2 regions of the Variovorax sp. GW821-FHT06D12 genome follow, and region 2 is predicted to be linked to the other one. Evidence: predicted binding sites of a transcription regulator. Region 2 holds the regulator's gene; the other holds the start of a gene.
The links. Region 2 encodes LexA, which represses DNA repair genes until DNA is damaged. Its sites were predicted from a motif close to ACTGTATNNNNATACAGT; they were not measured.
Positions count from the first base shown of each region.

Region 1: the regulator LexA is predicted to act here: its motif matches at 13,595-13,612, upstream of imuA (translesion DNA synthesis-associated protein ImuA).

Region 1 covers NZ_JBWKRI010000008.1:113,331-128,366, forward strand. Annotated here, with positions in the region: gene AC07SQ_RS23670 (DODA-type extradiol aromatic ring-opening family dioxygenase) at 1-192, shown strand, start outside; gene AC07SQ_RS23675 (alpha/beta fold hydrolase) at 224-1,102, shown strand; gene AC07SQ_RS23680 (Bug family tripartite tricarboxylate transporter substrate binding protein) at 1,122-2,126, opposite strand; gene AC07SQ_RS23685 (Bug family tripartite tricarboxylate transporter substrate binding protein) at 2,123-3,118, opposite strand; gene AC07SQ_RS23690 (FAD-dependent oxidoreductase) at 3,285-4,739, shown strand; gene AC07SQ_RS23695 (IclR family transcriptional regulator) at 4,830-5,672, shown strand; gene AC07SQ_RS23700 (aconitase X) at 5,726-7,021, shown strand; gene AC07SQ_RS23705 (aconitase X swivel domain-containing protein) at 7,018-7,482, shown strand; gene ilvD (dihydroxy-acid dehydratase) at 7,479-9,179, shown strand; gene AC07SQ_RS23715 (porin) at 9,299-10,426, shown strand; gene AC07SQ_RS23720 (Bug family tripartite tricarboxylate transporter substrate binding protein) at 10,441-11,403, shown strand; gene AC07SQ_RS23725 (aldo/keto reductase) at 11,390-12,217, opposite strand; gene AC07SQ_RS23730 (ABC transporter substrate-binding protein) at 12,388-13,515, opposite strand; gene imuA (translesion DNA synthesis-associated protein ImuA) at 13,627-14,424, shown strand; gene AC07SQ_RS23740 (Y-family DNA polymerase) at 14,393-15,036, shown strand, end outside.
Region 2 covers NZ_JBWKRI010000001.1:83,926-98,961, reverse strand. Annotated here, with positions in the region: gene icd (NADP-dependent isocitrate dehydrogenase) at 1-919, opposite strand, end outside; gene AC07SQ_RS00490 (hypothetical protein) at 1,139-1,477, shown strand; gene AC07SQ_RS00485 (hypothetical protein) at 1,631-1,816, shown strand; gene AC07SQ_RS00480 (DUF192 domain-containing protein) at 1,908-2,378, shown strand; gene AC07SQ_RS00475 (superoxide dismutase) at 2,448-3,029, opposite strand; gene xseA (exodeoxyribonuclease VII large subunit) at 3,080-4,393, opposite strand; gene AC07SQ_RS00465 (MotA/TolQ/ExbB proton channel family protein) at 4,706-5,338, shown strand; gene AC07SQ_RS00460 (ExbD/TolR family protein) at 5,484-5,909, shown strand; gene lpxK (tetraacyldisaccharide 4'-kinase) at 5,910-6,905, shown strand; gene AC07SQ_RS00450 (Trm112 family protein) at 6,886-7,068, shown strand; gene kdsB (3-deoxy-manno-octulosonate cytidylyltransferase) at 7,065-7,838, shown strand; gene adk (adenylate kinase) at 7,974-8,630, shown strand; gene AC07SQ_RS00435 (asparaginase) at 8,661-9,647, opposite strand; gene lexA (transcriptional repressor LexA) at 9,721-10,404, shown strand; gene AC07SQ_RS00425 (hypothetical protein) at 10,546-10,929, shown strand; gene AC07SQ_RS00420 (D-2-hydroxyacid dehydrogenase family protein) at 11,088-12,095, shown strand; gene AC07SQ_RS00415 (MFS transporter) at 12,100-13,260, shown strand; gene AC07SQ_RS00410 (3-hydroxyacyl-CoA dehydrogenase) at 13,394-14,914, shown strand; gene AC07SQ_RS00405 (oxepin-CoA hydrolase, alternative type) at 14,941-15,036, shown strand, end outside.

The DNA of each region.
Region 1 (15,036 bases), on a different contig from region 2:
GCGCGCGTGCAACGCCTGCAGGACTGGGCCTCGGCCCCGTCGGCGCGCATGGCGCACCCGCGCGAGGAGCACCTGATTCCGCTGATGGTCGCGGTCGGCGCGGCCGAAGGCGACGTCGGCGAGCGCGTGTACCACGAGGACGCCTTCATGGGCGGGCTCGTGGTGTCGAGCTACCGGTTCGGCGCCGCCTGAAGGCACGCGGGCCGCGCGGCAGAATGAAGCCATGCCCACGCCCGCTCTGCCCACCCCCGACGAATCCGCCGAAGCCCGGCGCCAGATCGCTCGCATCGAAGCCCTGTCCACCTCGCACGACCCGGTGCACGACGGCGTGCGCGTGCGCTGGCGCCGCTTCGGCACCGACACGACGAAGCCGCCCATCGTGCTGCTGCACGGCGGCCACGGCAGCTGGATGCACTGGCTGCGCAACGCCGAGGCGCTGTCGGCGCAGCGCACGCTGCTCCTGCCCGACATGCCCGGCTTTCACGATTCCGACGCGCTGCCGCGCGTGGCGCCCGGCGAAGACGCGCTGGTGCCGCTCCTGGCCGCGCTCGGCGGCACGCTCGATGCGCTCATCGGCGCCGGCACGCCCATCGACCTGGGCGGCTTCTCGTTCGGCGGGCTCACCGCCGCGCGCTTCGCGGTGCGGCGCGGCGCGATCCGCCGGCTGGCGCTGATGGGCAGCGGCGGCCACGGCACCTTGCGCCGCATGACGGTCGAGATGATCAACTGGCGCGCCGCCCCCGACCGCGAGACCGAGCGCGCCGCGCTCATGCACAACCTGGGCGCGCTGATGCTGCACGCGCCCGCCGCCATCGACCCGCTGGCCTTCGAGATCCATGACCTCTCGTGCCACGGCACGCGCTTTCGCAGCAAGGAGGTGTCGCTCTCGGGCGGACTGCAGGCCGCGATCGACGCGCTGGGTGTGCCGACGCTGCTGCTGTGGGGCGAGTTCGACGTCACCGCCGACTCGCGTCCGCTGGTGGCGCAACTGGCCAGCGAAGGTCCTGGCCGCGAAGGCGTGGTGATCGACGGCGCGGGGCACTGGGTGCAGTACGAACGCGCCGACGAGACCAATGCGCGGCTGCTGAAGTTCTTCGGCTGAACTTCGCCGTCGCGACCCGTTACTGCTTCGTGAGGCCGAGCTTGCGGATGGTCTCGGCCCACTGGTCGTAGGTCGTGCGCGTCAGGTCGGCCAACTGCTGCGGGGTCGACGATTCGGCTTCGTACGCACCCTGGCGGAAGAAGTCGCGCGTGGCCGGCATCGCCAGCACCTGCGCCAGCGCGGCATTGAGCTTCGCGACCACCGGCGCCGGCATGCGCGCCGGGCCGTAGAAGCCGAGCCAGCTCGCCATGTCGACGCCGCTCACGCCTTGCTCGCTCATCGTGGGCACGTCGGGCAGCATCGCGCTGCGTTTGGGCGCTGCCACCGCGAGCATGCGCACCTTGCCGGTGGCCGTGTTCTGGATGGCGTTGGGCGCCGCGTCGAAGTAGTACTGCACGCGGCCCGCGAGGAAGTCCTTCGCCGCATCGGCACCGCCCTTGTAGGGCACATGCACGACGTCGAGCCCGGCCTGCCGCGCGAAGGCCTCGCCGTAGATGTGCGACGAGGTGCCGGTGCCGAACGAGGCGTAGCTCATCTTCCCCGGGTTGGCCTTGATGTACGCCACCAGCTCCTGTACGTTGCGCGCCGGCACGCTGGTGTGCACCGTCAGCACCAACGGGCCGCGCGCGCCGAGCGAGATGGGCGTCAAGTCCTTGAACGGGTCGTAGCGCACCTGCGCCAGCGTCTGCGGGTTCTGCGCCACCACGGAAGAGGGCGCGTACATGAAGGTGTAGCCGTCGGGCGCCGCGCGGATCACTTCCTCGGTCGCGAGGATGAAGCTTGCGCCCGGCCGGTTCTCCACGATCACCGGCGTCTGCAGCACCTCGCCGAGCTTGTTGGCGACGAAGCGCGCCTGCGCGTCGGAGGCGCCGCCCGCCGCCAGGCCGAGCACGATGCGGATGCTGCGGCCCTTGACCGGAAAGTCCGCCGGTGAGGCTGCGAATGAAGACGGCGGCAGGGCGATCGCGCCCAACGCAAGCCATGCGGCCGCGCTGCGTCGGGTGATGAAAGAAGAAGGGCTCATTGCTTGGCCAAGCCTACCTGCTGCACCATCGCGCCCCAGCGCTCGTAGGTCGTGCGCGTGATGCCCGCGAATTCTTCCGGCGTCGTCGCGCCCGCTTCGTAGCCGCCCGTGCGATAGAACTCGCGCACCTGCGGCATCGCGAGCACCTGCGTGAGCGCCGCGTTGAGCTTTGCGACCACCGGCGCCGGCATGCGCGCCGGCCCGTAGAAGCCGAGCCAGCTCGGCAGGTCCAGCCCAGCGTAGCCTTGTTCGGCGAAGGTGGGCACGTCGGGCAGCGCCGGAATGCGCGCATTCGCCGCGATGGCCAGCACCTTCACCTTGCCCGTGGCCGAGGTGATGATGGCCGACGAGGCCGAGTCGAACATGTACTGCACGCGCCCGCCGATCAGGTCCTTCGCCGCGTCCGAGCCGCCCTTGTAGGGGATGTGCACCGCATCGACGCCGGTCTTCTTCACGAAGGCCTCGCCGTAGATGTGCGACGAGGTGCCCGCGCCGAACGAGGCGTAGCTCACCTTGCCGGGGTTGGCCTTCACATAGGCCACGAGTTCCTTCACGTTGTTGGCGGGCACCGAGGTGCTGACCGACAGCACCAGCGGCCCGCGCCCGCCCATCGAGATGGCGGTGAAGTCCTTGAACGGGTCGTAGGGCACCTGCGCGAAGGTGTGCGGGTTCTGCGCCATCGTGGAAGAGGGCGCGTACAGCAGCGTGTAGCCGTCGGGCAAGGCGCGCGACACCTCGTTGGCCGCGAGCATGGTGCTCGCGCCGGGCTTGTTGTCGACGATCACGCTGGTGCCCAGCACCTCGCCGAGCTTCTGCGCCACGATGCGCGCCTGCGCGTCGGTGCCGCCGCCGGCGGTGAAGCCCACGACGATGCGGATCGGTTTGTTGCGCGCCGGAAAGTCCTGCGCGAACGCGAGCGGCGCCAGGCCCAGCAAGGCCGCGGCGCCGAGGGCCGAGCCGAATGCACGGCGGGTGCCGTTGAGTTTCTTCATCGATGTCTCCGTTGGAATGTTCTCCTGATATTGATTTAGAAAGTCATAAAAATCCAGATTGACTAGGGAATACCCCGAACAATGGCCTTTTCACGGCCTTTGCGTTTGACAAAATGAACATTGAAATCAAAATACGACGAAACAGCCCATCCAAGACACCCATCTCATGAAAACTGTCGTCCGCACCGACGAGCGCATCCTGTCCTCCGACATCTTCGACCGCGACAGCCGCGTCAAGCGCCCTGACCACGGCAGCTGGGCCGAGCCCGGCAAGAACATTCCGGTCTATCACCGCTGCGGCGTGCTGGTGGTCGGCGGCGGCCCGTCGGGCACCGCCGCAGCCGCTGCCGCCGCCCGTGCGGGCGCCGACGTGGCGCTGCTCGAGCGCTACAACCACCTGGGCGGCCTGTCGACCGGCGGCCTCGTGATCTGGATCGACCGCATGACCGACTGGGAAGGCAAGCTGGTGATCCGCGGCTTCGCCGAAGAGCTGTTCGACCGCCTGCCCGCCGACGCCATCGCTGGCCCGCAGCGCGCGGACTGGGGCTCGCAGGACGTGGCCAAGGCCGCGCACTGGTCGCAGCGCACCGCCGCGTACCACGGCATCGTCACCTGGTCGCCCACCATCGACCCCGAGCGCCTGAAGCTGCTCTCGCAGGAAATCGTGCTGGAGCGCAAGGTCAAGCTCATCTACCACTCGTGGGCCGCGATCCCGATCGTGCAGGACGGCGTCGTCAAGGGCGTGGTCTTCGAGAGCAAGGAAGGCCGCATGGCCATCATGGCCGACGTGGTGGTCGATGCCACCGGCGACGGCGACCTGTTCGCCCGCGCCGGCGCCGCCTACGTGAACGACATCGAAGAGGCCGACGTGCACCACTGCATGAACACCTCGTGGCTCTTCGGCGGCGTGGACATGAACCGCTGGATCGACTTCAAGGCCGGCCAGCCCGAGGCCTTCGCCGGCTTCATGGCGCGCGGACGCGAGCAGCTCGGCCTCTTCGAGCGGCCCTTCGTCTCGTGGCGCAACGACGTGGCGCTCTTCATGGGGCCGCGCCAGTCGGGCTACTCGGCGCTCGACGTGGACGACCTCACGGCCGTCGAAGTGCGTTCGCACCGCGCCATGGCCGCGCACCTCGACTACTTCAAGGCGCACGCGCCCGGCTTCGAGGATGCCTACCTGATGCTGAGCGCGCCGCAGATCGGCGTGCGCCATGCGCGGCGCCTCACCGGCGTGGGCGCGGTGCTGCGCAGCCAGTGGCCCGACGGCGTGGCGCTGGCGGACGAGATCGGCGTGACGCCCGCGGTGTCGCCGAAATTCCCGAACATCTCCATCCCCTACGGCGCGCTGGTGCCGCAGCAGCTCGACGGCCTCGTGGCGTGCGGGCGCCACATCTCGTGCGACCGCAACTCGCACGGCTTCATGCGCGAGATTCCGCAGTGCTGGATCACCGGGCAGGCCGCGGGCGTGGCGGCGGCGCTGGCGTCGCAGGGCGGCATCGCGCCGCGCTTCGTCGACACCGGCGCACTGCAGTCCGCGTTGCTGGCACAGGGCGTGTACCTGCGGGCCGGGGCTGAAGGCGGGCAGGGCGTGGCCTCCGTCGCAGCCGAAGCCAACGCCTGAGCCGGCCCCCTTTTTGCCATGAACCCGGACGACCTCCTTTCGCGAGCCTCTACATTGCAGAGTCTTGCAAAGGGTTCAAAGGGTCCTTCCATGTCCACCGAAAAAAACGACAGCTCTCTTTCCGCGGCCGATGCGTCCGATTCGCGCGGCGAACGTTCCGACACCGTGAGCGCGCTGGAGCGCGGCATCTCGGTGCTGCGCTGCTTCAGCGAAGACCGCCCGGTGCTCGGCCACGCCGACGTCGCGCGCATCACCGGCATTCCGCGCCCCACGGTCAACCGGCTGGTCGCGACGCTGCTTTCGCTGGGCATGCTCAAGCCCGCGCAGGCGCCCGACCGCTTCATGCTCGGGCCGGGCGTGGTCTCGCTCTCGCGCGTGTTCCTCGGCAGCCTCGATGTGCGCGCCGCCGCGCGGCCCAGCATGCAGGCGATGGCGGAGGAGGTGGGCGCCTCCGTCTACCTCGCGGTGCGCGACGGCATGGAGATGGTGCTGATCGAAGCCTGCCGCCCGCGCTCGTCGATGCTCTCGGCGCGGCTCGACGTAGGTTCGCGCGCGCCGCTGCCGAACTCGGCGCTCGGCCGCGCGTACCTCTCGGCGCTGCCCGATGCGCAGCGCAACCAGCTGGTCGATTCGATGCGTCTCCTGCGCGGCCCCGAGTGGGACGGCATCGCCGCGCCCATGACGCGCGCCATCGGCGAAGCCAAGCGGCTGGGCTACTGCCTCTCGCTGGGCGAATTCCACCGCGAGATCAACTCGGTGTCGGTGCCGCTCATCGGCCCCGACGGCGAGGTGATGGCGCTCAACGGCGGCGGCGCCGCCTTCGTGTTCACCGAAGACAGATTGCGCAACGAACTCGCACCACGCCTGCACGACATCGCGCTCACCATCGCGCGCGACATCGGCGGGCATGTGCCCACGCCCTTGCCGGGCTAGCAACCCGGCCGGGGTTCGATCCCCCACGACATAGAAGAACGGAGACACAGGTCATGCACCTGAGCAACGAAGAAAAAGCCATGTACGACGGCCGCGACGGACCGGCCGTGCAGAAGGCGATGGACCTGCTGATGCGCTATGGCGAAGCCCTCGGCGCCGAGCGACTGGTCGAGACGCGCAACGTCTGCGCCACCATCACCTCGACCACGCCCTTCCAGCGCGACTTCGCGCTCGCCAAGGGCGGCGGCATGGACGCGGTGTTCTCCGAATTCAGCCTCGACAGCCAGGAGACGGTCGAGATCCCGAAGTTCAAGGTCTTCACGAGCCACCTGCAGCTGGGCTTCGACCCCGGCCAGCCCGAGCGCATGGGCGTGAGCGAGGAGATCGTCCAGTTCTACAACAAGAGCGAACGCCATGCGGCCGGCCTCGGCGCGCAGATCATGAACACCTGCACGCCCTACCAGGTGGGCAACATCCCGACGCGCGGCGAGCACTGTGCGTGGATGGAATCGTCGGCGGTGGTGTATTGCAACTCGGTGCTTGGCGCGCGCACCAACACCGAGGGCCGCGAGAGCACGGGCGCGGCGATGCTCACCGGGCGCATTCCGTACTGGGGCTACCACCTCGAAGAGAACCGCCGCGCGACCCATGTGATCGAGCTCGACATCGAGGTCGAGTCGGTGCAGGACTGGGGCCTGCTCGGCTACTACATCGGCGAGCAGGTGCAGGAGCGCGTGCCGGTGGTGCACAGCCGGCGCGGCATCGGCCGCGTGCCGAATTTGCCGCGGCTCAAGCACTTCGGCGCGGCCGCCTCGTCCTCGGGCGGCGTGGAGATGTACCACATCGCCGGCGTCACGCCCGAGGCGCTGACGCTGGAGCAGGCGCTCGGCGGCAAGGCGCCCATCGAGGTGCTGCGCTACGGCGAGGCCGAGCGCCGCGCGACCTACGAAAAGATCAACGTCACCGGCAAGGACAGCGAAGTCCAGTACGTGATGCTCGGCTGCCCGCACTACACCATCGAGCAGATCTGGGAGGCCGCGCAGCTCATCGAAGGGCGCCGTGTGCACCCCGACTGCGAGCTGTGGATCTTCACGCCGCGCGCCATCAAGTCGCTGGCCGACCGCAACGGCTACACGAAGATCATCGAAGACGCGGGCGGCATCCTCATGACCGACAGCTGCTCGGCCATGAGCCGCGCCGTGCCCAAGGGCACGAAGACCGTGGCACTCGATTCCGCCAAGCAGGCGCACTACCTGCCCGCCATCCTCGGCGTGCAGGCGTGGTTCGGCAGCACGGCCGAATGCGTCGATGCGGCCTGCACCGGCCGCTGGAACGGAGGCTACGCATGAGCGCCGCCGTCATGACTGAAGAAAACACCATCGTGATCCGCGGCCGCAAGGTGGTCGGCGGCGTGGCCGAAGGCGAGGCGCTGGTCACGCGCGACCGCATCTCGGGCTGGGGCGGCATCGACCCGCGCACCGGCACCGTCATCGAGACGCGGCACGAACTGCGCGGCCAGAGCTTCGCCGGCAAGGTGCTGGTGTTCCCGGGCGCCAAGGGCTCGTCGGGATGGTCCGCGATGTTCCACATGACGCGGCTCATGAACTCCGCGCCCGCGGCGTTCCTTTTCAACGAGATGACGACCAAGATGGCGCTCGGCGCCGTGGTGACGCACTCGCCCTCGATGACCGACTTCGAGCGCGACCCGCTCGCATGCATCGAGACCGGCGACTGGGTGCGCGTGGACGCCGACCGCGGCGTGATCGAGATCACCAGGAAGAACAACGACAAAACCGGAGACCGTTCATGACCCGTCCCCTGCGCAGCAACTTCCCGCGCGGCTCCTACCTCTGGTCGGTGCGCAACGCGCACTGGCGCGCGCTCGGCATCCCCGAGGAGGATTGCGAGAAGCCCAAGATCGCCATCGTCAACAGCTCCTCGGAACTGGCCGCCTGCTTCAGCCACCTCGACAAGGTGGCGGCGGAAATCAAGACAGCGATCCGCGCGGCGGGCGGCGTGCCGTTCGAGATTCGTACGGCCGCGCCCAGCGACTTCATCACCGGCGCGGGCGCACGCGGCGCCTACATGCTCGGCGCGCGCGACCTCGTGACCAACGACATCGAAGTGGCGGTCGAAGGCGCGCAGCTCGACGGCATGGTCTGCCTCACCTCGTGCGACAAGACCGTGCCGGGGCAGCTCATGGCGGCCGCGCGGCTCAACATCCCGACATTGCTCGTGCCCTGCGGCTACCAGCCGAGCGGCGAGTACCGCGGCAAGCACATGGACATCGAGGAGGTGTTCATCGGCGCGATGCACGCGGTCACCGGCCACCTGCCCGTGGAAGAACTCGTGGGCATGAGCCGCGAGGCGATCCGCGGGCCGGGCGTGTGCTCAGGCCTGGGCACGGCGAACTCGATGCACATCGTGTGCGAAGCGCTCGGCATGGCCTTGCCCGGCAGCGCGCCGGTCGCCGCGCTGAGCCCGAAGATGATGGACGACGTGCGCGCGGCCGGCACGCGCATCGTGCAGATGGTGCTGGACGACCTGAAGCCGCGCGACATCCTCTCGGCCGGCGCCTTCGCCAACGCGGTGCGGGCGGTGCTCTCCGTCGGCGGCTCGCTCAACACAGCCAAGCACCTGCAGGCGATATCGACCGAAGGCGAGTGCGGCGTCGACGTGTACGGCCTCTTCGAAAGCCTCGGCCCCACGACGCCAGTGCTGGCCGGTGTGCGGCCCATCGGCGAGCATTCGATCGAGGCCTTCGAGGCGGCGGGCGGCTGCCGTGCGCTGATGAAGCAGCTCGCGCCCTTGCTCGATACGGGCGCGCTCACGGTGACCGGCGGCACCGTCGCCGACAACCTGCGCCACGCCGAAGTAATGGACGCCGAGGTGATCCGCCCCATCGACCGTCCGGTCGCGCCGCTGCCGGCCATCGTGCTCCTGCGCGGCAACCTCGCGCCCGAGTCGGGCCTCATCAAGACCGGCATCGCCGAGCGCAAGGTGCGGCGCTTCACCGGGCCGGCCGTGTGCTTCTGGACTTCGGACGCTGCCATCGCCGCGATCAAGAACCACGAGATCGTTCCCGGCCAGGTGGTCGTGATGCGCGGCGCCGGCGCGTGCGGCGGGCCGGCCATGGGTGGCGGCGCATCGCGCGTGGTCTTCGCGGTCGATGGCGCGGGGCTGGGCGACCAGGTCGCGCTGCTGACCGACGGGCATCTCTCGGGCCTGGTCTGCAAGGGGCTCGTGGTGGCCGAGGTGTCGCCCGAGGCGGCACTGGGTGGTCCGCTCGGGTTGGTGCGCGATGGCGACGTGATCACCATCGACCTCGACGCGCGCCGCCTCGACATCGCATTGACCGACGCCGAACTCGCCGCGCGCCGCGCCGACTGGCAGGCGCCGCCGCCGGCCTTCGACACCGGCTGGCTGCAGCAGTACCGGCGCAACGTGAGCCCGCTGTCCAAGGGGGCCGTGCTCGTGCGCACCGAGCGCCCGCAGCCCGCCAGCTAGACCTTTTTCACCCCGGCCTTCGCCAACCGGTGCGCACCCCCGTGCGCACCCGGTGGCGCAGCCATGCGCGCGATTCCAGAGTTTTTCAACCAAAGAGAAGAAGCAGGAGACAAAAAACCATGAAGAGAATCTTGATGTGGTCGGCCATCGGCCTTGCCAGCAGCGGCGCGGCGCACGCGCAATCCAGCGTCACCGTGTTCGGCGTGATGGACCTCGGCGTCCAGTACACGAAAGGCGAGGGCGGCGGCTCGATCAAGGCGCTGTCGAACGGCGGTCTCTCGACCAGCCGGATCGGCTTTCGCGGCACCGAAGACCTGGGCGGAGGCTTGCGCGCAGGGTTCTGGCTCGAAGGCAGCCTGAACCCCGACCTGGGCACCGGCCGGCCGAGCAACACCAACAACCAGACGAGCGGCGCGGGCCCGGCGGGACCGATCACCTTCGACCGCATGTCCTTCGTGAGCCTGTCGCACGATTCGCTGGGCGAAGTGCGGCTGGGCCACGACTTCATTCCCACGCACTACAACAGCATCTACTTCGACCCCTTCAACGCCAACGGCGTGGCGCGCGCGGGCAACCTCACCTTCGCGGGCGCGGGCACCGGGCCGCTGCCCACGGCCATCACCGGCAGCAACACGGTGAGCTACTGGCTGCCGGCCAAGCTGGGCGGCTTCTACGGCATGGCGATGGTCGGCACCGGCGAGAACAACTCCACGGCGCCGAACCGCGACGACGGCAACTTCGGCGGCGCGCGCTTCGGTTTCGCCTCGGGCGCGTTCGACATCGCGGCGGCCGTGACGCGCTCGCACTTCAACGCCACCTCCACCATCGGCAACTACACGCACGCCAACATCGGCGGCTCGTGGGACGCGGGCTTCGCGAAGTTCTTCGCGCTCTACAACAAGGTGACGGTGAAGCTCGCGGCCGGCACGGTGCGCAAGAACACGGTCGAGATCGGCGCGCACATCCCGGCCTTCGAGGTCGGGCGCATCCGCGTGAGCTACGCCTACCTGGACGACCGCAGCGACGAAAGCCTGCGCAACGCCAACGGCATGCCGCGCAACCGCGACGACGCGCGCCAGTTCGGCATCGGCTACGTGCACAACCTCTCCCGGCGCACCGCGCTGTACGGCACCTACGCGCGGCTGATGAACAGCGGGCAGGCGCGCTACGTGGTGAGCGGCGGCAGCGCGCCGGCGGGCGGAATGCGCTCGTCGGGCTGGGAGTTCGGTGTGCGGCACCTCTTCTGAACAAGGAGGCTTTCATGCGACGCAGAACCTTGACTCTCGCGGCCCTCGCCGCCACGGCACTGCCCGGCGCTGCGGCCTGGAGCGCCGACGCCTATCCGAACAAGCCCGTGCGGCTGATCGTCGGCTTCGCGCCCGGCGGCGGCGCCGATTCGCTCACGCGGATCATTGCGGAAGGGCTGTCGCGACAGCTCGGCCAGCAGGTGATCGTGGAGAACCGCCCCGGTGCCGACGGCGTGCTTGCGGCGCAAGCCACTTCATCTGCGAAGCCCGACGGCTACACGCTGCTGATGGGCACCAACACCGCGATGGTCGCCGCGCCCACGCTGCGGCCGACCTCGCCCTACGACCCGTTCAAGGCCTTCACGCCGATCAGCTCGGCGGGGCAGTTCTCGATGTTCCTCGTGGTGCCTTCGAGCCTGCCGGTGAAGAGCGTGAACGAGCTGCTGGCGCTCGTGGCGTCGAAGCCCGGGGCGCTCAACTCGGCATCGAGCAACAGCGCCTCGGAGCTCGCGATGCTGCAGCTGCTGGGCGAGCGCAAGGTGGTCAACGCGCGCTACAAGGGCGACATGCAGGCCATGACCGACCTGCTGGGCGGGCAGATCCAGATGATGTTCACCACCGGCACGCTGGCGCCGGGGTTCGTGAAGGAGGGACGCATCCGCGCGCTGGTCACGCTGTTGCCGCAGCGCAGCGGCCTGCTGCCCGATGTGCCCACGGGCGGCGAGCTGGGGCTGGGCAAGCTCACGATCACGCCCTGGGCCGGCTTCTTCGGGCCGCCGGGGCTGCCGAAGGAGATCACCGACAGGCTCTCGCTGGAACTGCAGAACACGCTCAAGCGGCCCGACGTGCATGCGCAACTGGTGCAGCAGGGCTTCGAGGGCTACGGCATGAGCCCCGCGAAGTTCGCTGAGTTCTTCCGCACGCAGTACGACGCCTTCGGCGCGACGGTGCGGGAGCACAACGTCAAGTTCGAATAGAAGAGGCCTCGCGGCGCCAGAAGGCGGCATCGGGGAAGGTGCCGGCGCCGGCCGCGGCGTTGTCCGTCATGTGCTCCGCGCGGCTCGTGCCCGGGATCGTGCAGGTCACGGCCGGATGGCTCAGCACGAACTTCAGCAGCACCTGCGCCCAGCTTGTGCAGCCGATCTCGCCGGCCCAGGCGGGCAGCGGCTTGTCGCGCAGGCGCCGCAGCAAGCCACCGCCGCCGAAGGGCATGTTGACGATCACCGCCACGCCGCGCTCGGCCGCGAGCGGCAGCAGGCGCTGTTCGGCATCGCGCGCATCGAGCGAGTAGTTGATCTGCACAAAGTCGAGCGTCTCGGCGCGCAGCACCGCTTCGACCTCGTCGTAGGCCGAGGCGGTGTAGTGGGTGATGCCGATGTAGCGCACGCGGCCTTTCTCTTTCCAGCCGCGCAGCGTGGCGAGGTGGGTGCGCCAGTCGACGAGGTTGTGCACCTGCATCAGGTCGATCTGCTGCGTGCGAAGCCGAGTGAACGACTGTTCCATCTGCGCGATGCCGGCTTCGCGGCCCGAGGTCCAGACCTTGGTCGCGAGGAAGGGCTTCGCGCCCGGCTTCGCGGCGGCCAGCAGTTCGCCGGTGGTTTCCTCGGAGCGGCCGTACATCGGCGAGCTGTCGATCACCGTGCCGCCGGCCGCGAAAAGCGCGTCGAGCACGCCGGGCAGGCGCTGGTACTCGTCGGTGCCGGGACGCTGGTCGAAGCCGATCCAGGTGCCGCAGCCGACGACCGGCAGGGCTTCCTTCGTGGAGGGAATGGGGCGGGTGGTCATCTGCATCGCGGGCCTGCGGGGTGGCTGCTGGGCGAAGGAGGGGAGCGCGGCACCTGCGCACAGGGCTGCGCCCAGTCGGAGCAACCGGGCGCGCGTGAGGGCTGGAAGGAGGGGCGCGTTCGTGGTGGGCGTCACGAACGAAATTCTGCGCCCGCCATGCCGGCGGGCGGAAGGGCTCAGCGCAGGTAGCGCCCGTCGGCCTTGAGCATCGACAGCTCGGAGAAGGTCAGCCCGCGGTGCTCGCCGGGCCGGTACGACACCGCGATGCCGCCGAGGTCCAGCGTCTTGAACGACTCCAGGCCCTTCTGCAGCGACTCGGGCGTGGGGTTGGCGCCCGCGCGCTTCAGGCCTTCGACCATGACCTTGGCCGTGACGTAGCCCTCCAGGCTGGCGTAGCTGAACTCGGTCATGCCGATCTTCTTCATCGCCGCCTGGTACTCGGCAATCACCGGCATCGCGCTGTTCCACGGGTAGGGCACGACCTGCGAGATGACCACGCCGGCCGCGTCCTTCTTGATGTCCTGGAACAGCTTTTGCCCATTCAGGAACGAGAACGAATAGAACGCCGTCTCGCCGCCGGTCGCGCGGTAGGCCGCGATGAATTTCGCCGCCACGTCGTTGGTGGCCGACAGCACCACGGCCTTGGGCTTGAGCTTGGCCAGCTCGGCGGCGCGCTCGGCCGCGTCGGAGCCGTCGTTCTTGATGGCCACGCTGCCGACCATCTTGTCGCCGCGTTCGGCAATGAACTTCTGCGTGCTCTCCATCGCCGAGCGCGCGCCGGGGTTGTCGTTGTGCGCGAAGGCGATGCGCGACAGGCCGATGGTGAACAGGTGGTTCACGATGCGGCTGTATTCCTCGTCGAAGCTGATGCGCACCGGAAAACCGAACTCGCTGAACTTCACCACCGGGCCCGCGCCCGTGTAGGGGCCGACGACGGGAATCTTCAGCTCGTTGGCCGCCTTCAGCGCGCCGACCGCCGACGAGGTGCCGATGGGCATCAGCACGCCGATGGCGCCGTCGCGCGCGAAGGTCTTGACGTTCTCGGCGCCCTTGGCGGGGTCGTAGGCGTCGTCGAGCTGGCGCAGCTCGACCGGGCGGCCGTTGACGCCGCCGCTCGCGTTCAGCGCCGTGAACATGGCACGGATGCCCACCAGCGGCTCGGTCGACAGCGACGCGAGCGGGCCGGTCTGCACGTAGGTCTGGCCGATCAGGAGCGGCTTGGCGGGCTGCGCCGAGGCGGGCGCCGCCGCGAAGACGAGGGCGGCGAGGGCCAGAAACCGCAGGTGAATCTTTTTGTGTCTCATGGTCACTAATTGTTAATAAACCGATCTTAAGGCGCGGGCCTTCGCAGGTAAATCGATCGCTGGTTGCGACCTGGGAAATACTGTATAAAAATACAGTTAACAACTGCAATCATGGGCCTCCCTTTCCTCGACTCCTTTTCCACCGCCGCGGGCCGCGGCGTCTGGCATGCCGACGAACTCGGCCTGGCCGACGCGCAGGTCGTGGCCACCGGGCATGCCGCGCTCGACGCCGAGCTGCCCGGCGGCGGCTGGCCTGTGGGCGCGATGACGGAGCTGCTGCAGGCCACGCCCGAAGCCCATGTCTGGCGCCTGCTGCTGCCCGCGCTGGCGCAGGCCGTGGAAGCGCGCGGCGGGCCGGTGGTGCTGGTCGGCGCGCCTTACGAGCCCTGCGGCACCGCGCTGGCGGCGCAGGGGTTGCCGGTGGAGGCGCTGATGTGCGTGCGCAGCGACGCCCCGGCCGCGCGGCTGTGGGCTTGCGAGCAGGCGCTGCGCTGCGCCGAGATCGCTGCCGTCGTCGCCTGGCTGCCGCAGGCCCGCGTGGGCGAGCTGCGGCGGCTGCAACTGGCGGCCGCACAGCACGAGGTGCTGCTGTTCGTGTGCCGGCCCGAGTCGGTGGCGCTGTCGGCCTCGCCCGCGCGCCTGCGCCTGCGCGCCGAGCGCTGCCCGGACGACCCGGCGCAGATCGCGCTGCACCTGCTCAAGCGCCGGGGGCCGCCGCTGGCCGCGCCGGTGCGGGTGCCGGCGCGCAACGCCCGCATGAGCGCGCTGCTGGCCGCTGCCCGCGTGCGGCGCCAACTGCGCCTGCAGCCGCCCGTGGCGCCGGCCGCCGCGCCGTCGGCCACGGTGGTGCGCATCGACGCATGGAAAGGAGGCCCGGATGCACTGGATCGCCTTGCAGTGGTCGTCTGAGTCCGAAGAAGCCGACGCCCCCGACATGCCCCCGCCCGAGGCCCTGGGCTGGTGGGCGCTGCAGTTCACGCCGCATGTCGCCTGGCAGGACGAGGCGCTGATGCTCGAGGTCTCGGCCTGCGAACGCCTGTGGGGCGGTCGCGCGCCGCTGATGCGCCAGCTGCTGGCCCTGAACCCCGCGCCCGACGCGCGCATGCGCGGCGCGCAGGGCGCCACCAGCCTGATCGCGCTGGCGCGGCTGCGCCTGTTCGCGCGCAACGAGCACCGGCCCGCCGAGGTGCCGGCCGGCCTGCCGCTGGACACGCTGACGGCCGCGCAGGGCCACCTCGACCTGCTCGCGCGCCTGGGCTGCCGCACCTGGGGCGAGGTGGCGGCGCTGCCGCGCGGCGGGCTGGCGCGGCGCTTCGGTGCCGGGCTGCGCGAGGCGCTCGACATCGCCTGGGGCCTGCGCCCCGAAAGCCACGCCTGGCTCACGCTGCCCGACGTGTTCGAGCAGAAGCTCGAACTGCCCGCGCTGGCCGAAACCGGGCCCGAACTCATGTGGTCGGCCAACCGCCTGCTGTCGGCGCTGCAGATCTGGCTGCGCGCGCGCCAGCGCGGCGCGCGTGCGCT
Region 2 (15,036 bases):
GGTTCAGCGTGGCGATCACGCTGTATTCGGCGGGACGCAGCAGGATCTGCTGCAGGAACGCGTCGGCGATGCTGTCCTTGACGGTGATTTCCTTGCCCGTCTTGGGGTTCTTGAACTTCATCCACGGGCCGCCGTCGATCAGCTCGGCGCCGAATTCCTTGGCGGCCAGGTTGTAGCCCCAGTCACGGAAGCCACCTTCGGTGAACTTCATGATGTTGCCCTTGTGGACCAGGGTCACGCTGGGCTTGTCGTTGTCGATGGCGTACTGGAAAGCCTTGCGCACGAGGCGCTCGGTGCCTTCGCGCGAGACGGGCTTGACGCCGATGCCCGAGGTGTTGGGGAAACGGATCTTCTTGACGCCCATCTCGTCCTGCAGGAACTTGATGAGCTTCTTGGCCTTGTCGCTTTCGGCTTCGAACTCGATGCCGGCGTAGATGTCTTCCGAGTTCTCGCGGAAGATGACCATGTTGGTCTTGTGCGGCTCGCGCACCGGGCTGGGCACGCCCTCGAAGTACTGGATGGGCCGCAAGCAGACGTACAGGTCGAGTTCCTGGCGCAGCGCCACGTTCAGCGAGCGGATGCCGCCGCCGACGGGCGTGGTCAGCGGGCCCTTGATGGACACCACGTAGTCGCGCACCGCATGCAGGGTTTCCTCGGGAAGCCAGACGTCGGGGCCGTAGACCTTGGTCGACTTCTCGCCGGCGTAGACCTCCATCCAGTGGATCTTCTTCTTGCCGCCGTAGGCCTTGGCCACTGCGGCGTCCACCACCTTGAGCATCACCGGCGTGATGTCCAGCCCGGTGCCGTCGCCTTCGATGAACGGAATGATCGGCTGATCGGGCACATTGAGCGAATTGTCAGCGTTGACCGTGATCTTCTGGCCTTCGGTCGGGACTTTGATGTGCTGATAGCTGGACATGAGGGGGCTTGACTCCGGGAGTGACGTAATTCGAACGACTGTCTGCGAATTCAGACAGCGAGGGAGAATCGCTGTACAGCGCGCTAACAAATCGCTGTACATTTTAGACGCAACCCATCAGCGGACAATTGTCAACCGTAGGGCGATAGAGCCCGTTACTGGCTGACCTTCTGCTCGCCGGGAGGCGTTTCCAACCAATTCTCGATAGAGGAATCATCAATGAGCAAACTTCTCGCAGTCATGATCGCTGGCCTGTTCGCCGCTGGCGCGTACGCCCAGAACCCGGCCGGTACCACGCCCGAACAAGGCAACGCGACCAACAGCAAGCCGCAAGCTCGCGCTGAAGCCAAGAAGGAAGCCAAGCCCGCTGGTCAAGTGGCTCCCGCTGCTGGCGACATCGCCAAGACGCCTGAAGGCGGCGCCTTCGGTGCCGACAAGGCTGGCGTTGCTGGCGAAAAGCGCGCCAAGACCCGCGACGATCGTCGCCGCAACAAGGACGGCAGCGTGAAGCGCAAGGCCACCCAAGGCGGCACGCCTGACATGCCCGGCGCCAAGTAAGCCGGTCTGTCCCCCCTAAGAAAAGCGCTCTCCGGAGCGCTTTTTTTCGTTCGCAGTTTTGTTCAACCACTGTCAACCGGGGTTCTTGAGGTCCGTTGAATGGAGGCCTTCCGCAGGGAGGTGATCCATATCAACAATCTCAAAGGATTTCTCATGAACAAGCTGATCGCAGCCCTGGTCGCCGGCCTCTTCGCAGCCGGTGCATTCGCCCAAGCCGCCGAACCCGCTCCCGCAGCGCCGGCCGCTCCCGCCGCCCACAAGGCCAAGGCCAAGCACACGGTCAAGAAGCACAAGGTGCGCCACGTCTCCAAGGCCCACGCCGCTGCCAAGAAGGTGTAAGCTTTCAAGCTCCCGGCGATGCCCGCTTCAGCGGGCATTTTTATTGGTCACGGGCCGACCTCGTGTGTCGCGGCCCCGAAAGAGTCATCCGATGTTTCAGCGTCTCGCCGCGCTGCTTCTGGTGTCCGCGTCCTTCCTGGCGCCGGCCCACGCGCAGCAGCAAATCCAACCGCAACCCCAAACCGATCTGGCACGCACGCAGTTGTCGGTCGGCCTCTACAAGATCGATGCGCAAGTGGCGCAATCGCCTCGCGAGCGCGAGATCGGACTGATGTTCCGCAAGACGATGCCGCAGGCCGAGGGCATGATCTTCGTCTTCGAGCAGCCGGCCACGCAGTGCTTCTGGATGCGCAATACGCTGCTGCCGCTGACCGCCGCCTTCGTGGCCGACGACGGCCGCATCGTCAACTTGGTCGACATGCAGCCGATGACCGAGAACTCGCATTGCTCCGAGGAGCCGGTGCGCTACGTGCTCGAGATGAACCAGGGCTGGTTCGCCAAGAAGAACATCAAGAAGGGTGCCAAGCTCGGCGGCGAGCTCTTCTCGGCCGCCAAGCGCTGAGCAGCGCAGCGCGCGTAAAAAAGCCGACCCTAAGGTCGGCTTTTTTTATGGCGAGCGCCAGGTCCGGCTTCAGCCGAAGTTCTTCGCTGCGAAGTCCCAGTTGGCCAGCTTGGCCAGGAAGGTCTCGACGAACTTCGGGCGCAGGTTGCGGTAGTCGATGTAGTACGCGTGCTCCCACACGTCCACCGTCAGCAGCGCGGTGTCGGCGGTGGTCAGCGGCGTGCCGGCGGCGCCGGTGTTCACGATGTCCACCGAACCGTCGGCCTTCTTCACGAGCCACGTCCAGCCCGAGCCGAAGTTGCCCACGGCCGACTTCACGAAAGCTTCCTTGAAGGCGTCGTAGCTGCCCCACTTGGCGTCGATGGCCTTGGCCAGCGCGCCGGTGGGAGCGCCGCCGCCCTGGGGCTTCATGCAGTTCCAGAAGAAGGTGTGGTTCCAGATCTGCGCAGCGTTGTTGTAGATGCCGCCGCTGGACTTCTTGACGATCTCTTCGAGCGTCATCGCTTCGAACTCGGTGCCCTTTTGCAGGTTGTTCAGGTTCACCACGTAGGCGTTGTGGTGCTTGCCGTGGTGGTACTCGAGCGTTTCCTTCGAATACTCGGGGGCCAGTGCGTCGATGGCGTACGGCAGGGGTGGGAGCACATGTTCCATGGTTTTTTCTCGTGGGTTGGTTGTGGGGAATGAAGGATTCTAGGAAGTAATCAGGGGGGCGGCGTCAGACGCGTTCCCGTCGCGCCGCCGGGCGTCACGGTCAGGTCGACCGAGCCATCCGAAAGGCGTGCGACCACGGCATCGCCAGCCTTCAGGCTGCCTGCGCTGACGACCGCGCGGCCTTCGCCGTCGGTCAGCAAGGCATAGCCGCGCTGCAGCACCAGGGCCGGGTCGAGCAGTCGCAGGCGCAGGGCCACGCGTTCGAGCCGCTCGCGCCGCTGCGTCAGCGAGCGCGCGAACTTCGCGGAGAAATCGGTGGCGATGGCCTGCGGCACCTGCGCCAGGCGCTCCCGGCGCGACAGCACCGCGTAGTGCAACCGCTGCGCGCGGTGCGCCAACCGCAACTGCTGGCGCGCGACCAGGCCCGACGGGCGCCCCAGCCGCGCGGCCGCCTGGTCCAGCCGTTGGCCGAGCACATCGAGCCGCCCGCCCAACGCATCGCCGAGCCGTTCATCGAGCAGGTCGAGCGCGCCGAGCCACAGGTCGCGCGGCGCGCTGACGAGTTCCGCGGCGGCCGTCGGCGTCGGCGCGCGCAGGTCGGCGCAGAAATCGGCGATAGTGAAATCGGTTTCGTGCCCCACGCCGCTGATCACCGGCACGGGGCTCTGCACGATGGTGCGCGCCAGCGTTTCGTCGTTGAAGGCCCAGAGGTCCTCGATCGAGCCACCGCCGCGCACCAGCAGGATCACGTCGACAGCCGGCTCCAGCGTGTAGAGCGACTGCAAGGCACGCACCAGGTCGGCCGGCGCGCTGGCGCCCTGCACTGCCGCCGGCGCCAGCACCACGGGAATATGTGGGACGCGCCGCCGCAGCGCTGTCACGACGTCATGCAGCGCCGCGGCCCCCAGCGAGGTGACGACGCCCACGGCGCGCGGCATGGACGGCAGCGCCCGCTTGCGCGCGGGGTCGAACAGGCCCTCGGCCTCGAGGCGCGCCTTGCGCTGCAGGAACTGCTCGAACAGCGCGCCCTGCCCCGCGCGCCGCAGGCTCTCGACCACCAGCTGCAGGTCACCGCGCGGTTCGTACACCGCCAGCCGTCCGCGCACCTCGACCTGGTCGCCATCGCGCGGCGTGAAGTCGAGCAGGCTGGCCGCGCGACGGAACATCGCGCAGCGCAGCTGGCCGGATTCGTCCTTGAGCGAGAAATAGCAATGACCGCTCGATGCACGCGAGAAACCGGAGATTTCCCCGCGCACCGAGACCGGGTTGAAGCGCGCATCGAGCGCATCGGCCACCGCGCGGCACAGCGCGCCCACGGCCCACACGCGCGGCCCGGGCGCGGCATTCGGCTCCCTGAAGCTCATCGCGCCCCTCCGCCGCCGAGCGCCACTCTTCCACAACGGGCGTCGCGCCCCCCACTTTGGAGGGGTATGGTGGAACAGATGCACGAGTTCTCGTGCAAGCTGTTGATTTCATTAAAAAAAGTGCTGCTCAAAATTCAATCGATCTAACGGAAAGCCCGTCCCATGCGGGTTCGGAGACATTGCGCGATGGGTTAATCACAAAGTTATCCACAGAATCTGTGCGTCCTTGCCGACACGCAAACAAGCCGCGAGCCGATGGTGGCTCGGTGGATAATCGCCGCGCATTTGCAGTCTACGGGCCGGAGGATTTTCTTGTTTTCCATCATTGTTGCCGCGGGCTGGCCAATCTGGCCATTGCTCGCCTGTTCGGTCATCGCACTCGCGCTGGTCATTGAACGTTTCACCAGCCTCAAGACCGTCAAGGTCCTGCCGCCGAAGCTGCTGGACGAGACCATCACCGTGTCGCGCGGCGCGGTTCCCGGCCCGGAGGTCGTGACCAAACTGGAAAGCAACTCGATGCTCGGCCAGGTGCTGGCCGCCGGCCTGCGCGCGCTGAACGCCAACCCGCGCTGCACCGAAGAAGACCTGCGCGCCGCCATGGAGGCCTCGGGCCGCACCGTGGCGCACAAGCTGGAGCGCTACCTGCCGGCGCTGGCCACCATCGCCTCGGCCGCGCCGCTGCTCGGCCTGCTGGGCACGGTGATCGGCATGATCGAGATCTTCGGCTCGCAGTCGCCCGGCAGCGGTGCCGTCGGTTCGGGCAATCCGGCGCAGCTGGCGCACGGCATTTCGATCGCGCTGTACAACACGGCCTTCGGCCTGATCGTGGCCATCCCCACGCTGATCTTCTGGCGCTACTTCCGCAGCCGCGTCGACGAGTACCTGCTGAACCTCGAACTCTCGGGCGAGCGCTTTGCGCGCCACTTGAACGCACTTCGCAAATGACGGCCATCGCAGCAACCGACGGCCGCCACACCAGGGACACCGCGGAACCGGCTTCGCCGGGCCGCAGGTGTCGCCCCCGGAAGGGGGTTGGCGTAGCGACACGAAGTGCGCGCAGCCTGGGGGTGAGCCTATGACTCGAGGCCGCATGCAGTTTCGCCACGGCGCGCGCGACGAGCCGGAGATCAACCTGATCCCGTTCATCGACGTGCTGCTGGTCGTGCTGATCTTCCTGATGCTGTCGACCACCTACAGCAAGTTCACCGAGATGCAGCTGCGGCTGCCGACGGCGGACGTCGACGCGCAGCGCGACTACCCGAAAGAGGTGATCGTGGCGGTGTCGGCTGACGGCCGCTACGTGATCAACAAGTCGCCGCTGGCGGACCGCAGCGTCGACACCGTGGCCGCCGCGCTCGGCGCCGCCGCCACCGGTGGCAAGGACAGCGTCGTGATCATCAGCGCCGATGCCGCCAGCCCGCACCAGGCCGTGGTGACGGTGATGGAGGCTGCGCGCCGCGCCGGCCTGATGCAGATCACCTTCGCCGCCCAGTCGACGGCCCAGGCCGGTCACTGAGTGTCGACCGGCGCGCGGCTGCAGGATGCCTGGCTGCGCCGCGGTGCGCTGGCCTGCCTGCTGTGGCCGCTGTCGCAGGTCTACGGCGCCCTCTTCGCGTTGCGGCGCGCCTTCTACCGATGGGGTTGGCAGAAAACCGGACGCGTGCCGGTACCCGTGATCGTGGTCGGCAATGTGATTGCGGGTGGGGCCGGCAAGACACCCGTCGTGATGGCGGTCGTGCGCCACCTTCAGGCACGTGGTCTGCGGGTGGGGGTGGTGTCGCGCGGCTACGGCCGCCGCACCGACGACTGCCGTGAAGTCCAGGCCGACAGCGATCCGCAGGACGTCGGCGACGAACCCGCGTTGATCCACCATGCCACTGGCGCGCCGGTCTTCGTGGCCCGACAGCGCATCGAGGCCGCACGCGCCCTGCTCGAACAACACCCGGCCACGCAGGTCATCGTCAGCGACGACGGCCTGCAACACCTGGCGCTGGCGCGCGACATCGAGATCTGCGTGTTCGACGACCGCGGTGTCGGCAACGGCTGGCTGCTGCCGGCCGGCCCCCTGCGCGAGCCGTGGCCGCGCCATTGCGACCTGCTGTTGCACAGCGGCGAGCGGCCCGCTTTCGCCGGCGGCTACACCGCCACCCGCGAACTGGCGCTGTACGCCATCGCGAAGGACGGCCGGCGCATCCCGCTTGACACGCTCGCCGGCCAGCCCGTGATCGCGCTCGCCGCCATCGCGCGGCCGGAGGCCTTCTTCACGATGCTGCGTGCTCGCGGCCTGACGCTCGCAGACACCCTCGCGCTGCCTGACCATCACGATTTCAGCGGTTGGCAACGACCAGCCGGTCCCGCCCTGCCCCTCGTCTGCACGGAAAAAGACGCCGTCAAGCTCTGGCGCCAGGCGCCCGACGCGCTCGCCGTGCCGCTGCACTTCGAACCCTCGCCGGCGTTCTTCGCCGCCCTCGACGCGAAGCTATCATCGCTCGATGGATACCAAGCTGCTTGAACTGCTCGTCTGCCCCGTCACCAAGGGCCCGCTGACCTGGAACGCCGAGAAGCAGGAACTCTGCTCGCGCAGCGCGCGCCTGGCCTACCCGGTGCGTGACGGCATCCCCGTGCTGCTCGAGAACGAGGCCCGCACGCTGTCCGACGAAGAGCTGGGCCTGTGAGCTTCACCGTTCTGGTGCCGGCCCGGCTGGCTTCGACGCGACTTCCCAAGAAACCGCTGGCCGACATCGCCGGACTGCCGATGGTCGTGCGCGTGGCGCAACGTGCCCGCCAGTCCAGCGCCGCCCGCGTGGTGGTGGCCGGCGACGACGCCACCATCATCGACGCCTGCAAGGCGCACGGCGTCGAGGCCCTGCTCACCCGCCAGGACCACCCCAGCGGCACCGACCGGCTGGCCGAAGCCTGCGAACAACTCGGACTCGACGGTGACGCGATCGTCGTCAACGTGCAGGGCGACGAGCCGCTGATCGACCCCGCGTTGATCGACGCCGTCGCCGCCACGCTGGCCGCGCGCCCGCAGGCCGCGATGAGCACCGCCGTCCATGCGATCGACTCGCTGGCCGACTTCATGAACCCGAACGTGGTGAAGGCCGTGCTCGACGCGCAGGGCCATGCGCTGTATTTCAGCCGCGCGCCGATCCCCTGGTGGCGCGACGGCTCGTCGGGTGGCGCGGCGCCGTCGGTGCTGCCCAGCCCCGCACCGCTGCGCCACATCGGCATCTACGGCTATCGCGCAGGCTTCGTGCGGCAATTTCCGTTGCTGTCGCCCGCCCCTGTCGAAGCCACCGAGGCGCTCGAACAGTTGCGCGCGCTGTGGCACGGACACCGCATCGCGGTGCATGTGAGCGATGTGGCACCGGGCCCCGGGATCGACACGCCCGAAGACCTGGCACGCGTGCGCGCCGTCTTCGCGGCCAGCTCGCCTGCGTGAACTGCAGGCCGCCCCGAGGGAGACGGCGGCAATTTGTCACGGGGACGCATGCTATCCTCGATGCAATTCCGCCTCGGCGCGCCTGAGGGTGCGCATGGGGCGCGACACAAAATCTAAGAACCTTCCGAGGACACCATGAGACTTATTTTGCTGGGCGCGCCCGGAGCAGGCAAAGGCACGCAAGCGACCTTCATCTGCCAGAAATACGGCATTCCCCAAATCTCCACCGGCGACATGTTGCGCGCCGCGGTCAAGGCGGGCACCCCCCTCGGGCTGCAGGCCAAGACGATCATGGATTCGGGTGCACTGGTCAGCGACGACCTGATCATCAACCTCGTGAAGGAACGCATCGCGCAGCCCGACTGCAACGGCGGTTTCCTGTTCGACGGCTTCCCGCGCACCATTCCGCAGGCCGACGCCATGAAGGCGGCCGGCGTGAAGCTCGACTACGTGCTCGAGATCGACGTGCCCTTCGGTGACATCATCGAACGCATGAGCGGTCGTCGCTCACACCCGGCATCGGGCCGCACCTACCACGTCAAGTTCAATCCGCCGAAGGTGGAAGGCAAGGACGACGTGACGGGCGAAGAGCTGATCCAGCGCGAAGACGACAAGGAAGAGACCGTGCGCAAGCGGCTCGACGTCTACAGCCAGCAGACCCGTCCGCTGGTCGACTACTACTCGGCCTGGGCCAAGACCGACCCGGCCGCCGCGCCGAAGTACCGCGCCATCCAGGGCGTGGGCACGGTCGACGAGATCACACAGCGCGCGCTTGCCGCACTGAACAGCTGATTCAGCGGCTGATTCGTCAGCCTCTTTCTCCTAGCCGCCCTCCGCCTCCGGCAGGGCGGCCACTCCCAAAAGTTCCAGCACCAGCGCGACCCGCGCCTTCACCGGCGTGAGTGCGCCTGCGTCCCGCAGCCCGTCGCCGGGTTTCGGCAGGATGCGTCCGTTCGCGCAGCGTGTGGCACGCAACACCACCAAGCCACCGCCCTGCGCCTTCAGCGCTGCGGCTTCCAGCGCGTGGTGCACGGTGCCATTGCCGGTCGTGGCCACGACCAGCCCGCGCAAGGGCTCAGCCGACGGGAGCAGCAACGCCTCCACGATCGCACCGCTCGCGCCCGCGTGGCTCATGACGATCTCGACGCGGGGCCACGGCTTCGATACCGACTCCAGCCGCGCCGCATCGAACGGCGCCCCATGCGGCCACGCACGAACGCGCCGCACTTCGCCCTCTTCCACATAGCCGACCGGCCCCGCGTCGCCCGACGCGAAGGCATCGAGGCGGTAGGTGTGCACCTTCTGCACATCGAGGCCGCTGTGGATCGTGCCCGCGCACACCACCGTCACACCGTGCGCGTCCGGCGTCGCAGCCACAGCGAGCGCGTCGCGCACGTTCTGCGGACCGTCGGGCGACAGGGCCGTGGCCGGACGCATCGCGCAGGTCAGCACCACCGGCTTGGCCGGCGCGAGCACAGCGTGCAGGAAGAAGGCGGTCTCTTCCAGCGTGTCGGTGCCGTGCGTGACCACGATGCCGGCCACATCAGGCTGCGCCAGCCAGTGTGCGCAGCGCGCGGCCAGCTCGCGCCAGGTGTCCGCGTCCATGTCCTTGCTGTCGAGCTGCGCGACCTGCTCAGCCACCAGCGTCACGCCGGCCGGCGCCTCGATGCCGCCCAGCAGATCCGCCACCCCCACCTGCCCGGCGGTGTAGCCGATGTTGTCGCCGCTGCTGGCGGCCTTGCCGGCAATGGTGCCGCCGGTGCCCAGCACGACCACGCGGCGCGTCTCGGACGAAGAGGAATGAGTCATGGCTTGTCAACTTTTGAAAACTGGTTAAAAATACAGGTACTGGATATCTAGCCAGTGCCGCAAGGAAACCACTATGCAGTTCGCAGTGAAGCTTACCGCCCGCCAGCAGCAGATCCTGGACCTGATCCAGGGCGCCATCGCACGCACCGGTGCGCCGCCCACGCGCGCCGAAATCGCCAACGAGCTGGGCTTCAAGTCGGCCAACGCCGCCGAGGAGCACCTGCAGGCCCTGGCCCGCAAGGGCGTGATCGAACTCGTCAGCGGCACCTCGCGCGGCATCCGCCTCAAGGGCGATGCGCTGCGCTCGCTCCACGAAACGCGGCACCGCGAAGGCAACCAGTTCTCGCTTTCGCTGCCCGGCATGGCCCAGCTCGCGCTGCCGCTCATCGGCCGCGTCGCGGCAGGTTCGCCCATCCTCGCGCAAGAGCACGTCGACCAGACCTACTACGTCGAGAACACGCTGTTCCAGCGCCAGCCGGACTACCTGCTCAAGGTGCGCGGCATGTCGATGCGCGACGCCGGCATCATGGACGGCGACCTGCTCGCCGTGCAGGCCACGAAGGAAGCGCGCAACGGCCAGATCGTGGTGGCACGCCTGGGCGAAGAAGTCACCGTGAAGCGCCTGAAGCGCAACAAGCAGGTGATCGAGCTGCACGCCGAGAACCCCGACTACCCGACCATCATCGTCCAGCCCGGCGAGCCCTTCGAAATCGAAGGCCTCGCGGTCGGCCTCATCCGCAACACGATGCTGATGTAGGCCCCGGGCCTGCTGCCCACAAGCAGCACCTCATCCGGCCGCGACAGGTGGCGGGCGTATGGCGCGAAGTCGCCATCACCCTGTCGTGGCCGATTCAAGAAATCCTGCCTGTGTTCAACCTCATACTTTTTTGGAGTTCACATGGGAATCGCCCTCCTCGCCATCGCCGACCTCTGGTCGCCCCTGCAATCGCTGGCCACCCGCTGGATGCCGGCCCGCCGCCCGTCGCATGGTGAGAGCGGCGACGCTGCCGCCGGTCTGCGCTACGTGGCCATCCGCCCCGCCTGCACGGCGCGCCCCGCTGGCGGCTCCGCGCCTGCCAGCTCGCCATCCGCCGCCGCCGCGCCTGCACGCCCGCTGCGTGTGGTCCGCGTGGTCGACCGCCAAGGCACGCAGCCTGGCTGCGCCAACCGAGTCGTGATTTCCGGCCGCATGGCCGACGTGTGCGCCGAACTCGACCGGCTCGCCGCGCTGGAAGCTGCGGAAACCGGGAGCGGCACGCCCCGCCCCAGCCACCTGCACTGAGAAGGTGCAAACGAACCCGCTGTGCCTGCGCGCCCCGCACGCGCACGGCGGATTCACCCCCAACGGTCTGAAACAGGCCTCCCGGGCGCCATTTGGCACGGGGTATCCAAACGTTCACACGTGCGACGTGCCGATGCTGCGAGGCACAATGGCATGCCATGAACATTGTGATCCTCGACGACTACCAGGACGCCGTGCGCAAGCTGCAGTGCGCTGCCAAGCTGGACGCTTACGCCGCCAAGGTCTACACCAACACGGTCAAGGGCATCGGCCAACTGTCGGTTCGCCTCAAGGATGCGGACGTCATCGTGCTCATCCGCGAGCGCAGTCAGATCTCCCGCCAGCTGATCGAGAAGCTGCCCAAGCTCAAGCTGATTTCCCAGACCGGTCGCGTCGGCGGCCACATCGACGTCACGGCCTGCACCGAACGCGGTGTGGCGGTGGCCGAAGGCTCGGGCTCGCCGCAGGCGCCCGCCGAACTCACCTGGGCGCTGATCATGGCGGCCATGCGCCGCCTGCCGCAGTACATCAGCAACCTCAAGCACGGGGCCTGGCAGCAGTCGGGCCTCAAGTCGGCATCGATGCCGCCGAATTTCGGCGTGGGCTCGGTGCTCAAGGGCAAGACGCTGTGCATCTGGGGCTATGGCCGCATCGGCCAGTTGGTGGCGCGCTACGGGCAGGCCTTCGGCATGCAGGTCGTGATCTGGGGCCGCGAGGCCAGCTGCGCCAAGGCGCGCTCCGACGGCTTCCAGGTGGCACAGAACCGCCACGAATTCTTTGCCGCCGCCGACGTGCTGTCGGTGCACCTGCGGCTCAACGAGGACACCCAGGGCCTCGTCAAGCTCGAAGACCTTTCGCGCATGAAGCCGACGGCGCTGTTCGTCAACACCTCGCGCGCCGAGCTGGTCGAAGCCGATGCCCTCTTGGCCGCCCTCAACCGCGGCCGCCCCGGGCTGGCGGCCATCGACGTGTTCGAGAGCGAACCGCCGTTGCAGGGCCATGCGCTGCTGCGCCTCGAGAACTGCATCTGTACGCCGCACATCGGCTACGTCGAGCAGGAAAGCTACGAAAGCTACTTCGGCCAGGCGTTCGACAACGTCGTGAGCTTCATCAAGGGCAACCCCACGAACATCGTGAACCCCGGCGCGCTGCAGGTCCGGCGGTGAACCCATGAGCCGGCCCGCGCCGCAGCGAGGCGCGCTCTGGGCGCTGCTGGCCGGCAATTTCGTGATCGGCACGGGCGTGATGGTCGTGCCGGGCACCCTCAATGAGATCAGCGCCTCGCTGGCGGTCCAAGTCGCCACCGCGGGCCAGTTGATCAGCGCAGCAGCCGTCGTGATGTGCCTGGGCGCCCCGCTGCTGGCCGCCGCGGTCGCCGGCTGGGACCGCCGCAAGCTGCTCGCCCTCACCCTGCTCTGGTACGCCGCGTGGCACGTGGTTGCGGCGCTCGTGCCCAGCTTCGGCGCGCTGCTGCCGGTGCGCATGCTGACGGTGATCGCGCCCGCCATCTTCACGCCCCAAGCCGCGGCCTGCGCCGGCATGCTGGTGCCGCCCGAGCAGCGCGGGCGCGCCGTCACCTTCGTCTTTCTCGGCTGGTCGGTGGCCTCGGTGCTGGGCCTGCCGATCGGCGCGCTGATCGGCGGCCACCTGGGCTGGCGCATGGCCTTCATGGCCATCGCAGCGCTCAGTGTCGTGAGCGCCGCCTCGGTCTGGCTCACGCTGCCCAGCGGCATCCGGCCCGCCGCGCTCACGGCCGCCGCCTGGTCGCGCGTGCTGCGCAGCCCGGTGCTGATGGGCATCGTGTCGGTCACGGCGCTGCAGGGCGTCGGCCAGTTCGTGCTGTTCAGCTATTTCGGCCCGCTGCTCAAGCAGGGCTTCGGCGCCGATGCCAACACGCTGAGCCTGATGTGGGCGCTGTTCGGCGCCTTCGGCCTGCTGGGCAACATGGTGGTGAGCCGCTACATCGACCGCGTCGGCGCCGGGCGCATGGTGCTGCTGACGACCGGGCTGATCGCGCTGAGCCTGCTGCTGTGGCCGCTGGCCAGCACGCTGGCGTGGCTCGCGGTGGTGCTCGTGCCCTGGGGTCTGGGCTGCTTTGCCACCAACTCCTCGCAGCAGGCGCGCCTCGTGGGGCTGGCGCCCGCCCTGGCGCCGGGCTCGGTGGCGCTCAACAGCTCGGGCATCTACATCGGCCAGGCCCTGGGCGCGGCGCTGGGCGGCTGGCTGCTGGCGAACGACGCCACCGAGTGGATGAGCCGGGTCGGTTTTGCACTGATGCTGCTGGCCATGGGCCTGAGCATCGCCATCGACCGCAGCCGCCGCCCGGCCTGATTCCGATGCCCCGCGTAACACCCGGGGCGCGGGTCTCCCGCGAGATTGCAAAATCGGAGCTTTCGTCCGCGTCGCGCACCCGCGCCGGCGCGGCCGCCCCGGACACCCACCAACCCATGAGAACCTTGATCCCATGACAGTGAACTACCCCCGAATCGGCGTGATCGGCGCCGGCGCCATGGGGCGCGGCATCGCGCAGATCGCCGCCCAGGCCGGCAGCGAAGTGCTGCTGCTCGACAGCTTTGCAGGCGCCGCCGAGCGCGGCCGCGAAGCCCTCGCTGCCCAATGGAACAAGCTGCACGAGAAGGGCAAGATCGACGCCCTCACGCGCGACGCCTATGTGGCGCGCGTGAAGGCGGTCGACGGCATGCAGGCGCTCGCCGGCTGCGACCTCGTGGTCGAGGCCGTGGTCGAGAACCTCGAGGTCAAGCGCACGCTGTTTCGCGAGCTCGAGGACGTGGTCGCGCCCACCGCCACGCTGGTCACCAACACCTCGTCGCTGTCGGTCACGGCCATCGCGGCCGGCCTGCAGCACCCCGCGCGCTTTGCGGGCTTTCACTTCTTCAACCCCGTGCCGCTGATGAAGGTGGTCGAGGTGGTGGCGGGCTTCAAGACCTCGCCCGAGGTCTGCCAGCAGCTGGCCGGCTATGCCACGCAGATGGGCCACAGCGCCGTGCAGGCGCAGGACACGCCCGGCTTCATCGTCAACCACGCGGGCCGCGGCTACGGCACCGAGGCGCTGCGCATCGTGGGCGAAGGCGTGACCGACTTCGCCACCATCGACCGCATCCTGAAGGACCAGGCCGGCTTTCGCCTCGGCCCATTCGAGCTGCTCGACCTCACGGCGCTCGACGTGTCGCACCCGGTGATGGAATCGATCTACCACCAGTACTTCGAAGAGCCGCGCTTTCGCCCGAGCGTGATCACCGCGCAGCGCCTGGCCGCCGGCGCGCTGGGCCGCAAGACCGGCGAAGGCTTCTACCGCTACGACAACGGCGTGATGCAGCAGACGCCCGAAGCGCCCGCACCCGTGGTCGAGGGCACGCCCGCGGTCTGGGTGTCGCCACGTGCCGCGCGCCGTGCCGAGCTGCTGCGCCTGGTGAACACGCTGGGCGCGCAGATCGACAGCGGCAGCGCTCCCGCACCGCAGTCGATCATCCTGGTCGCACCGCTGGGCTTCGACGTGACGACGGTCGCGGCGGTCGAGCGGCTGGACGCCACGCGCACCGTCGGCATCGACATGCTGGTCGACGACGCCGCCACCAAGCGCCGCGTGCTCGCCACCAACCCGGCCACGCGCCGCGACGTGCGCGACGCCGCGCACGCCCTCTTCGCGCGCGACGGCAAGGCCGTGAGCGTCATCCGCGACAGCGGCGGCTTCGTCACGCAGCGCGTGATCGGCGCCATCGTCAACATCGCCGCCGACATGTGCCAGCAGCGCGTGTGCACGCCGGCCGACCTCGAGACCGCCGTGCAATTGGGCCTGGGCTATCCGCGCGGCCCGCTCGCCATGGGCAACCTGTACGGGCCGACCAACATGCTCGAGGTGCTGTTCAACCTGCAGACCGTGTATGGCGATCCGCGCTATCGCCCGAGCCCGTGGCTGCGCCGCCGCGGCGCGCTGGGCCTGAGCCTGCTGCACGAAGAAGAATAAATAACGAACGAACAGGCACACACGCCATGACCGCCGAACTCAAGAGCACCAGCGAAGGCAGCACCATGGTGCTGACCATCGTCAACCCGACCCAGCGCAATGCACTGGGCCCCGAGATCTAT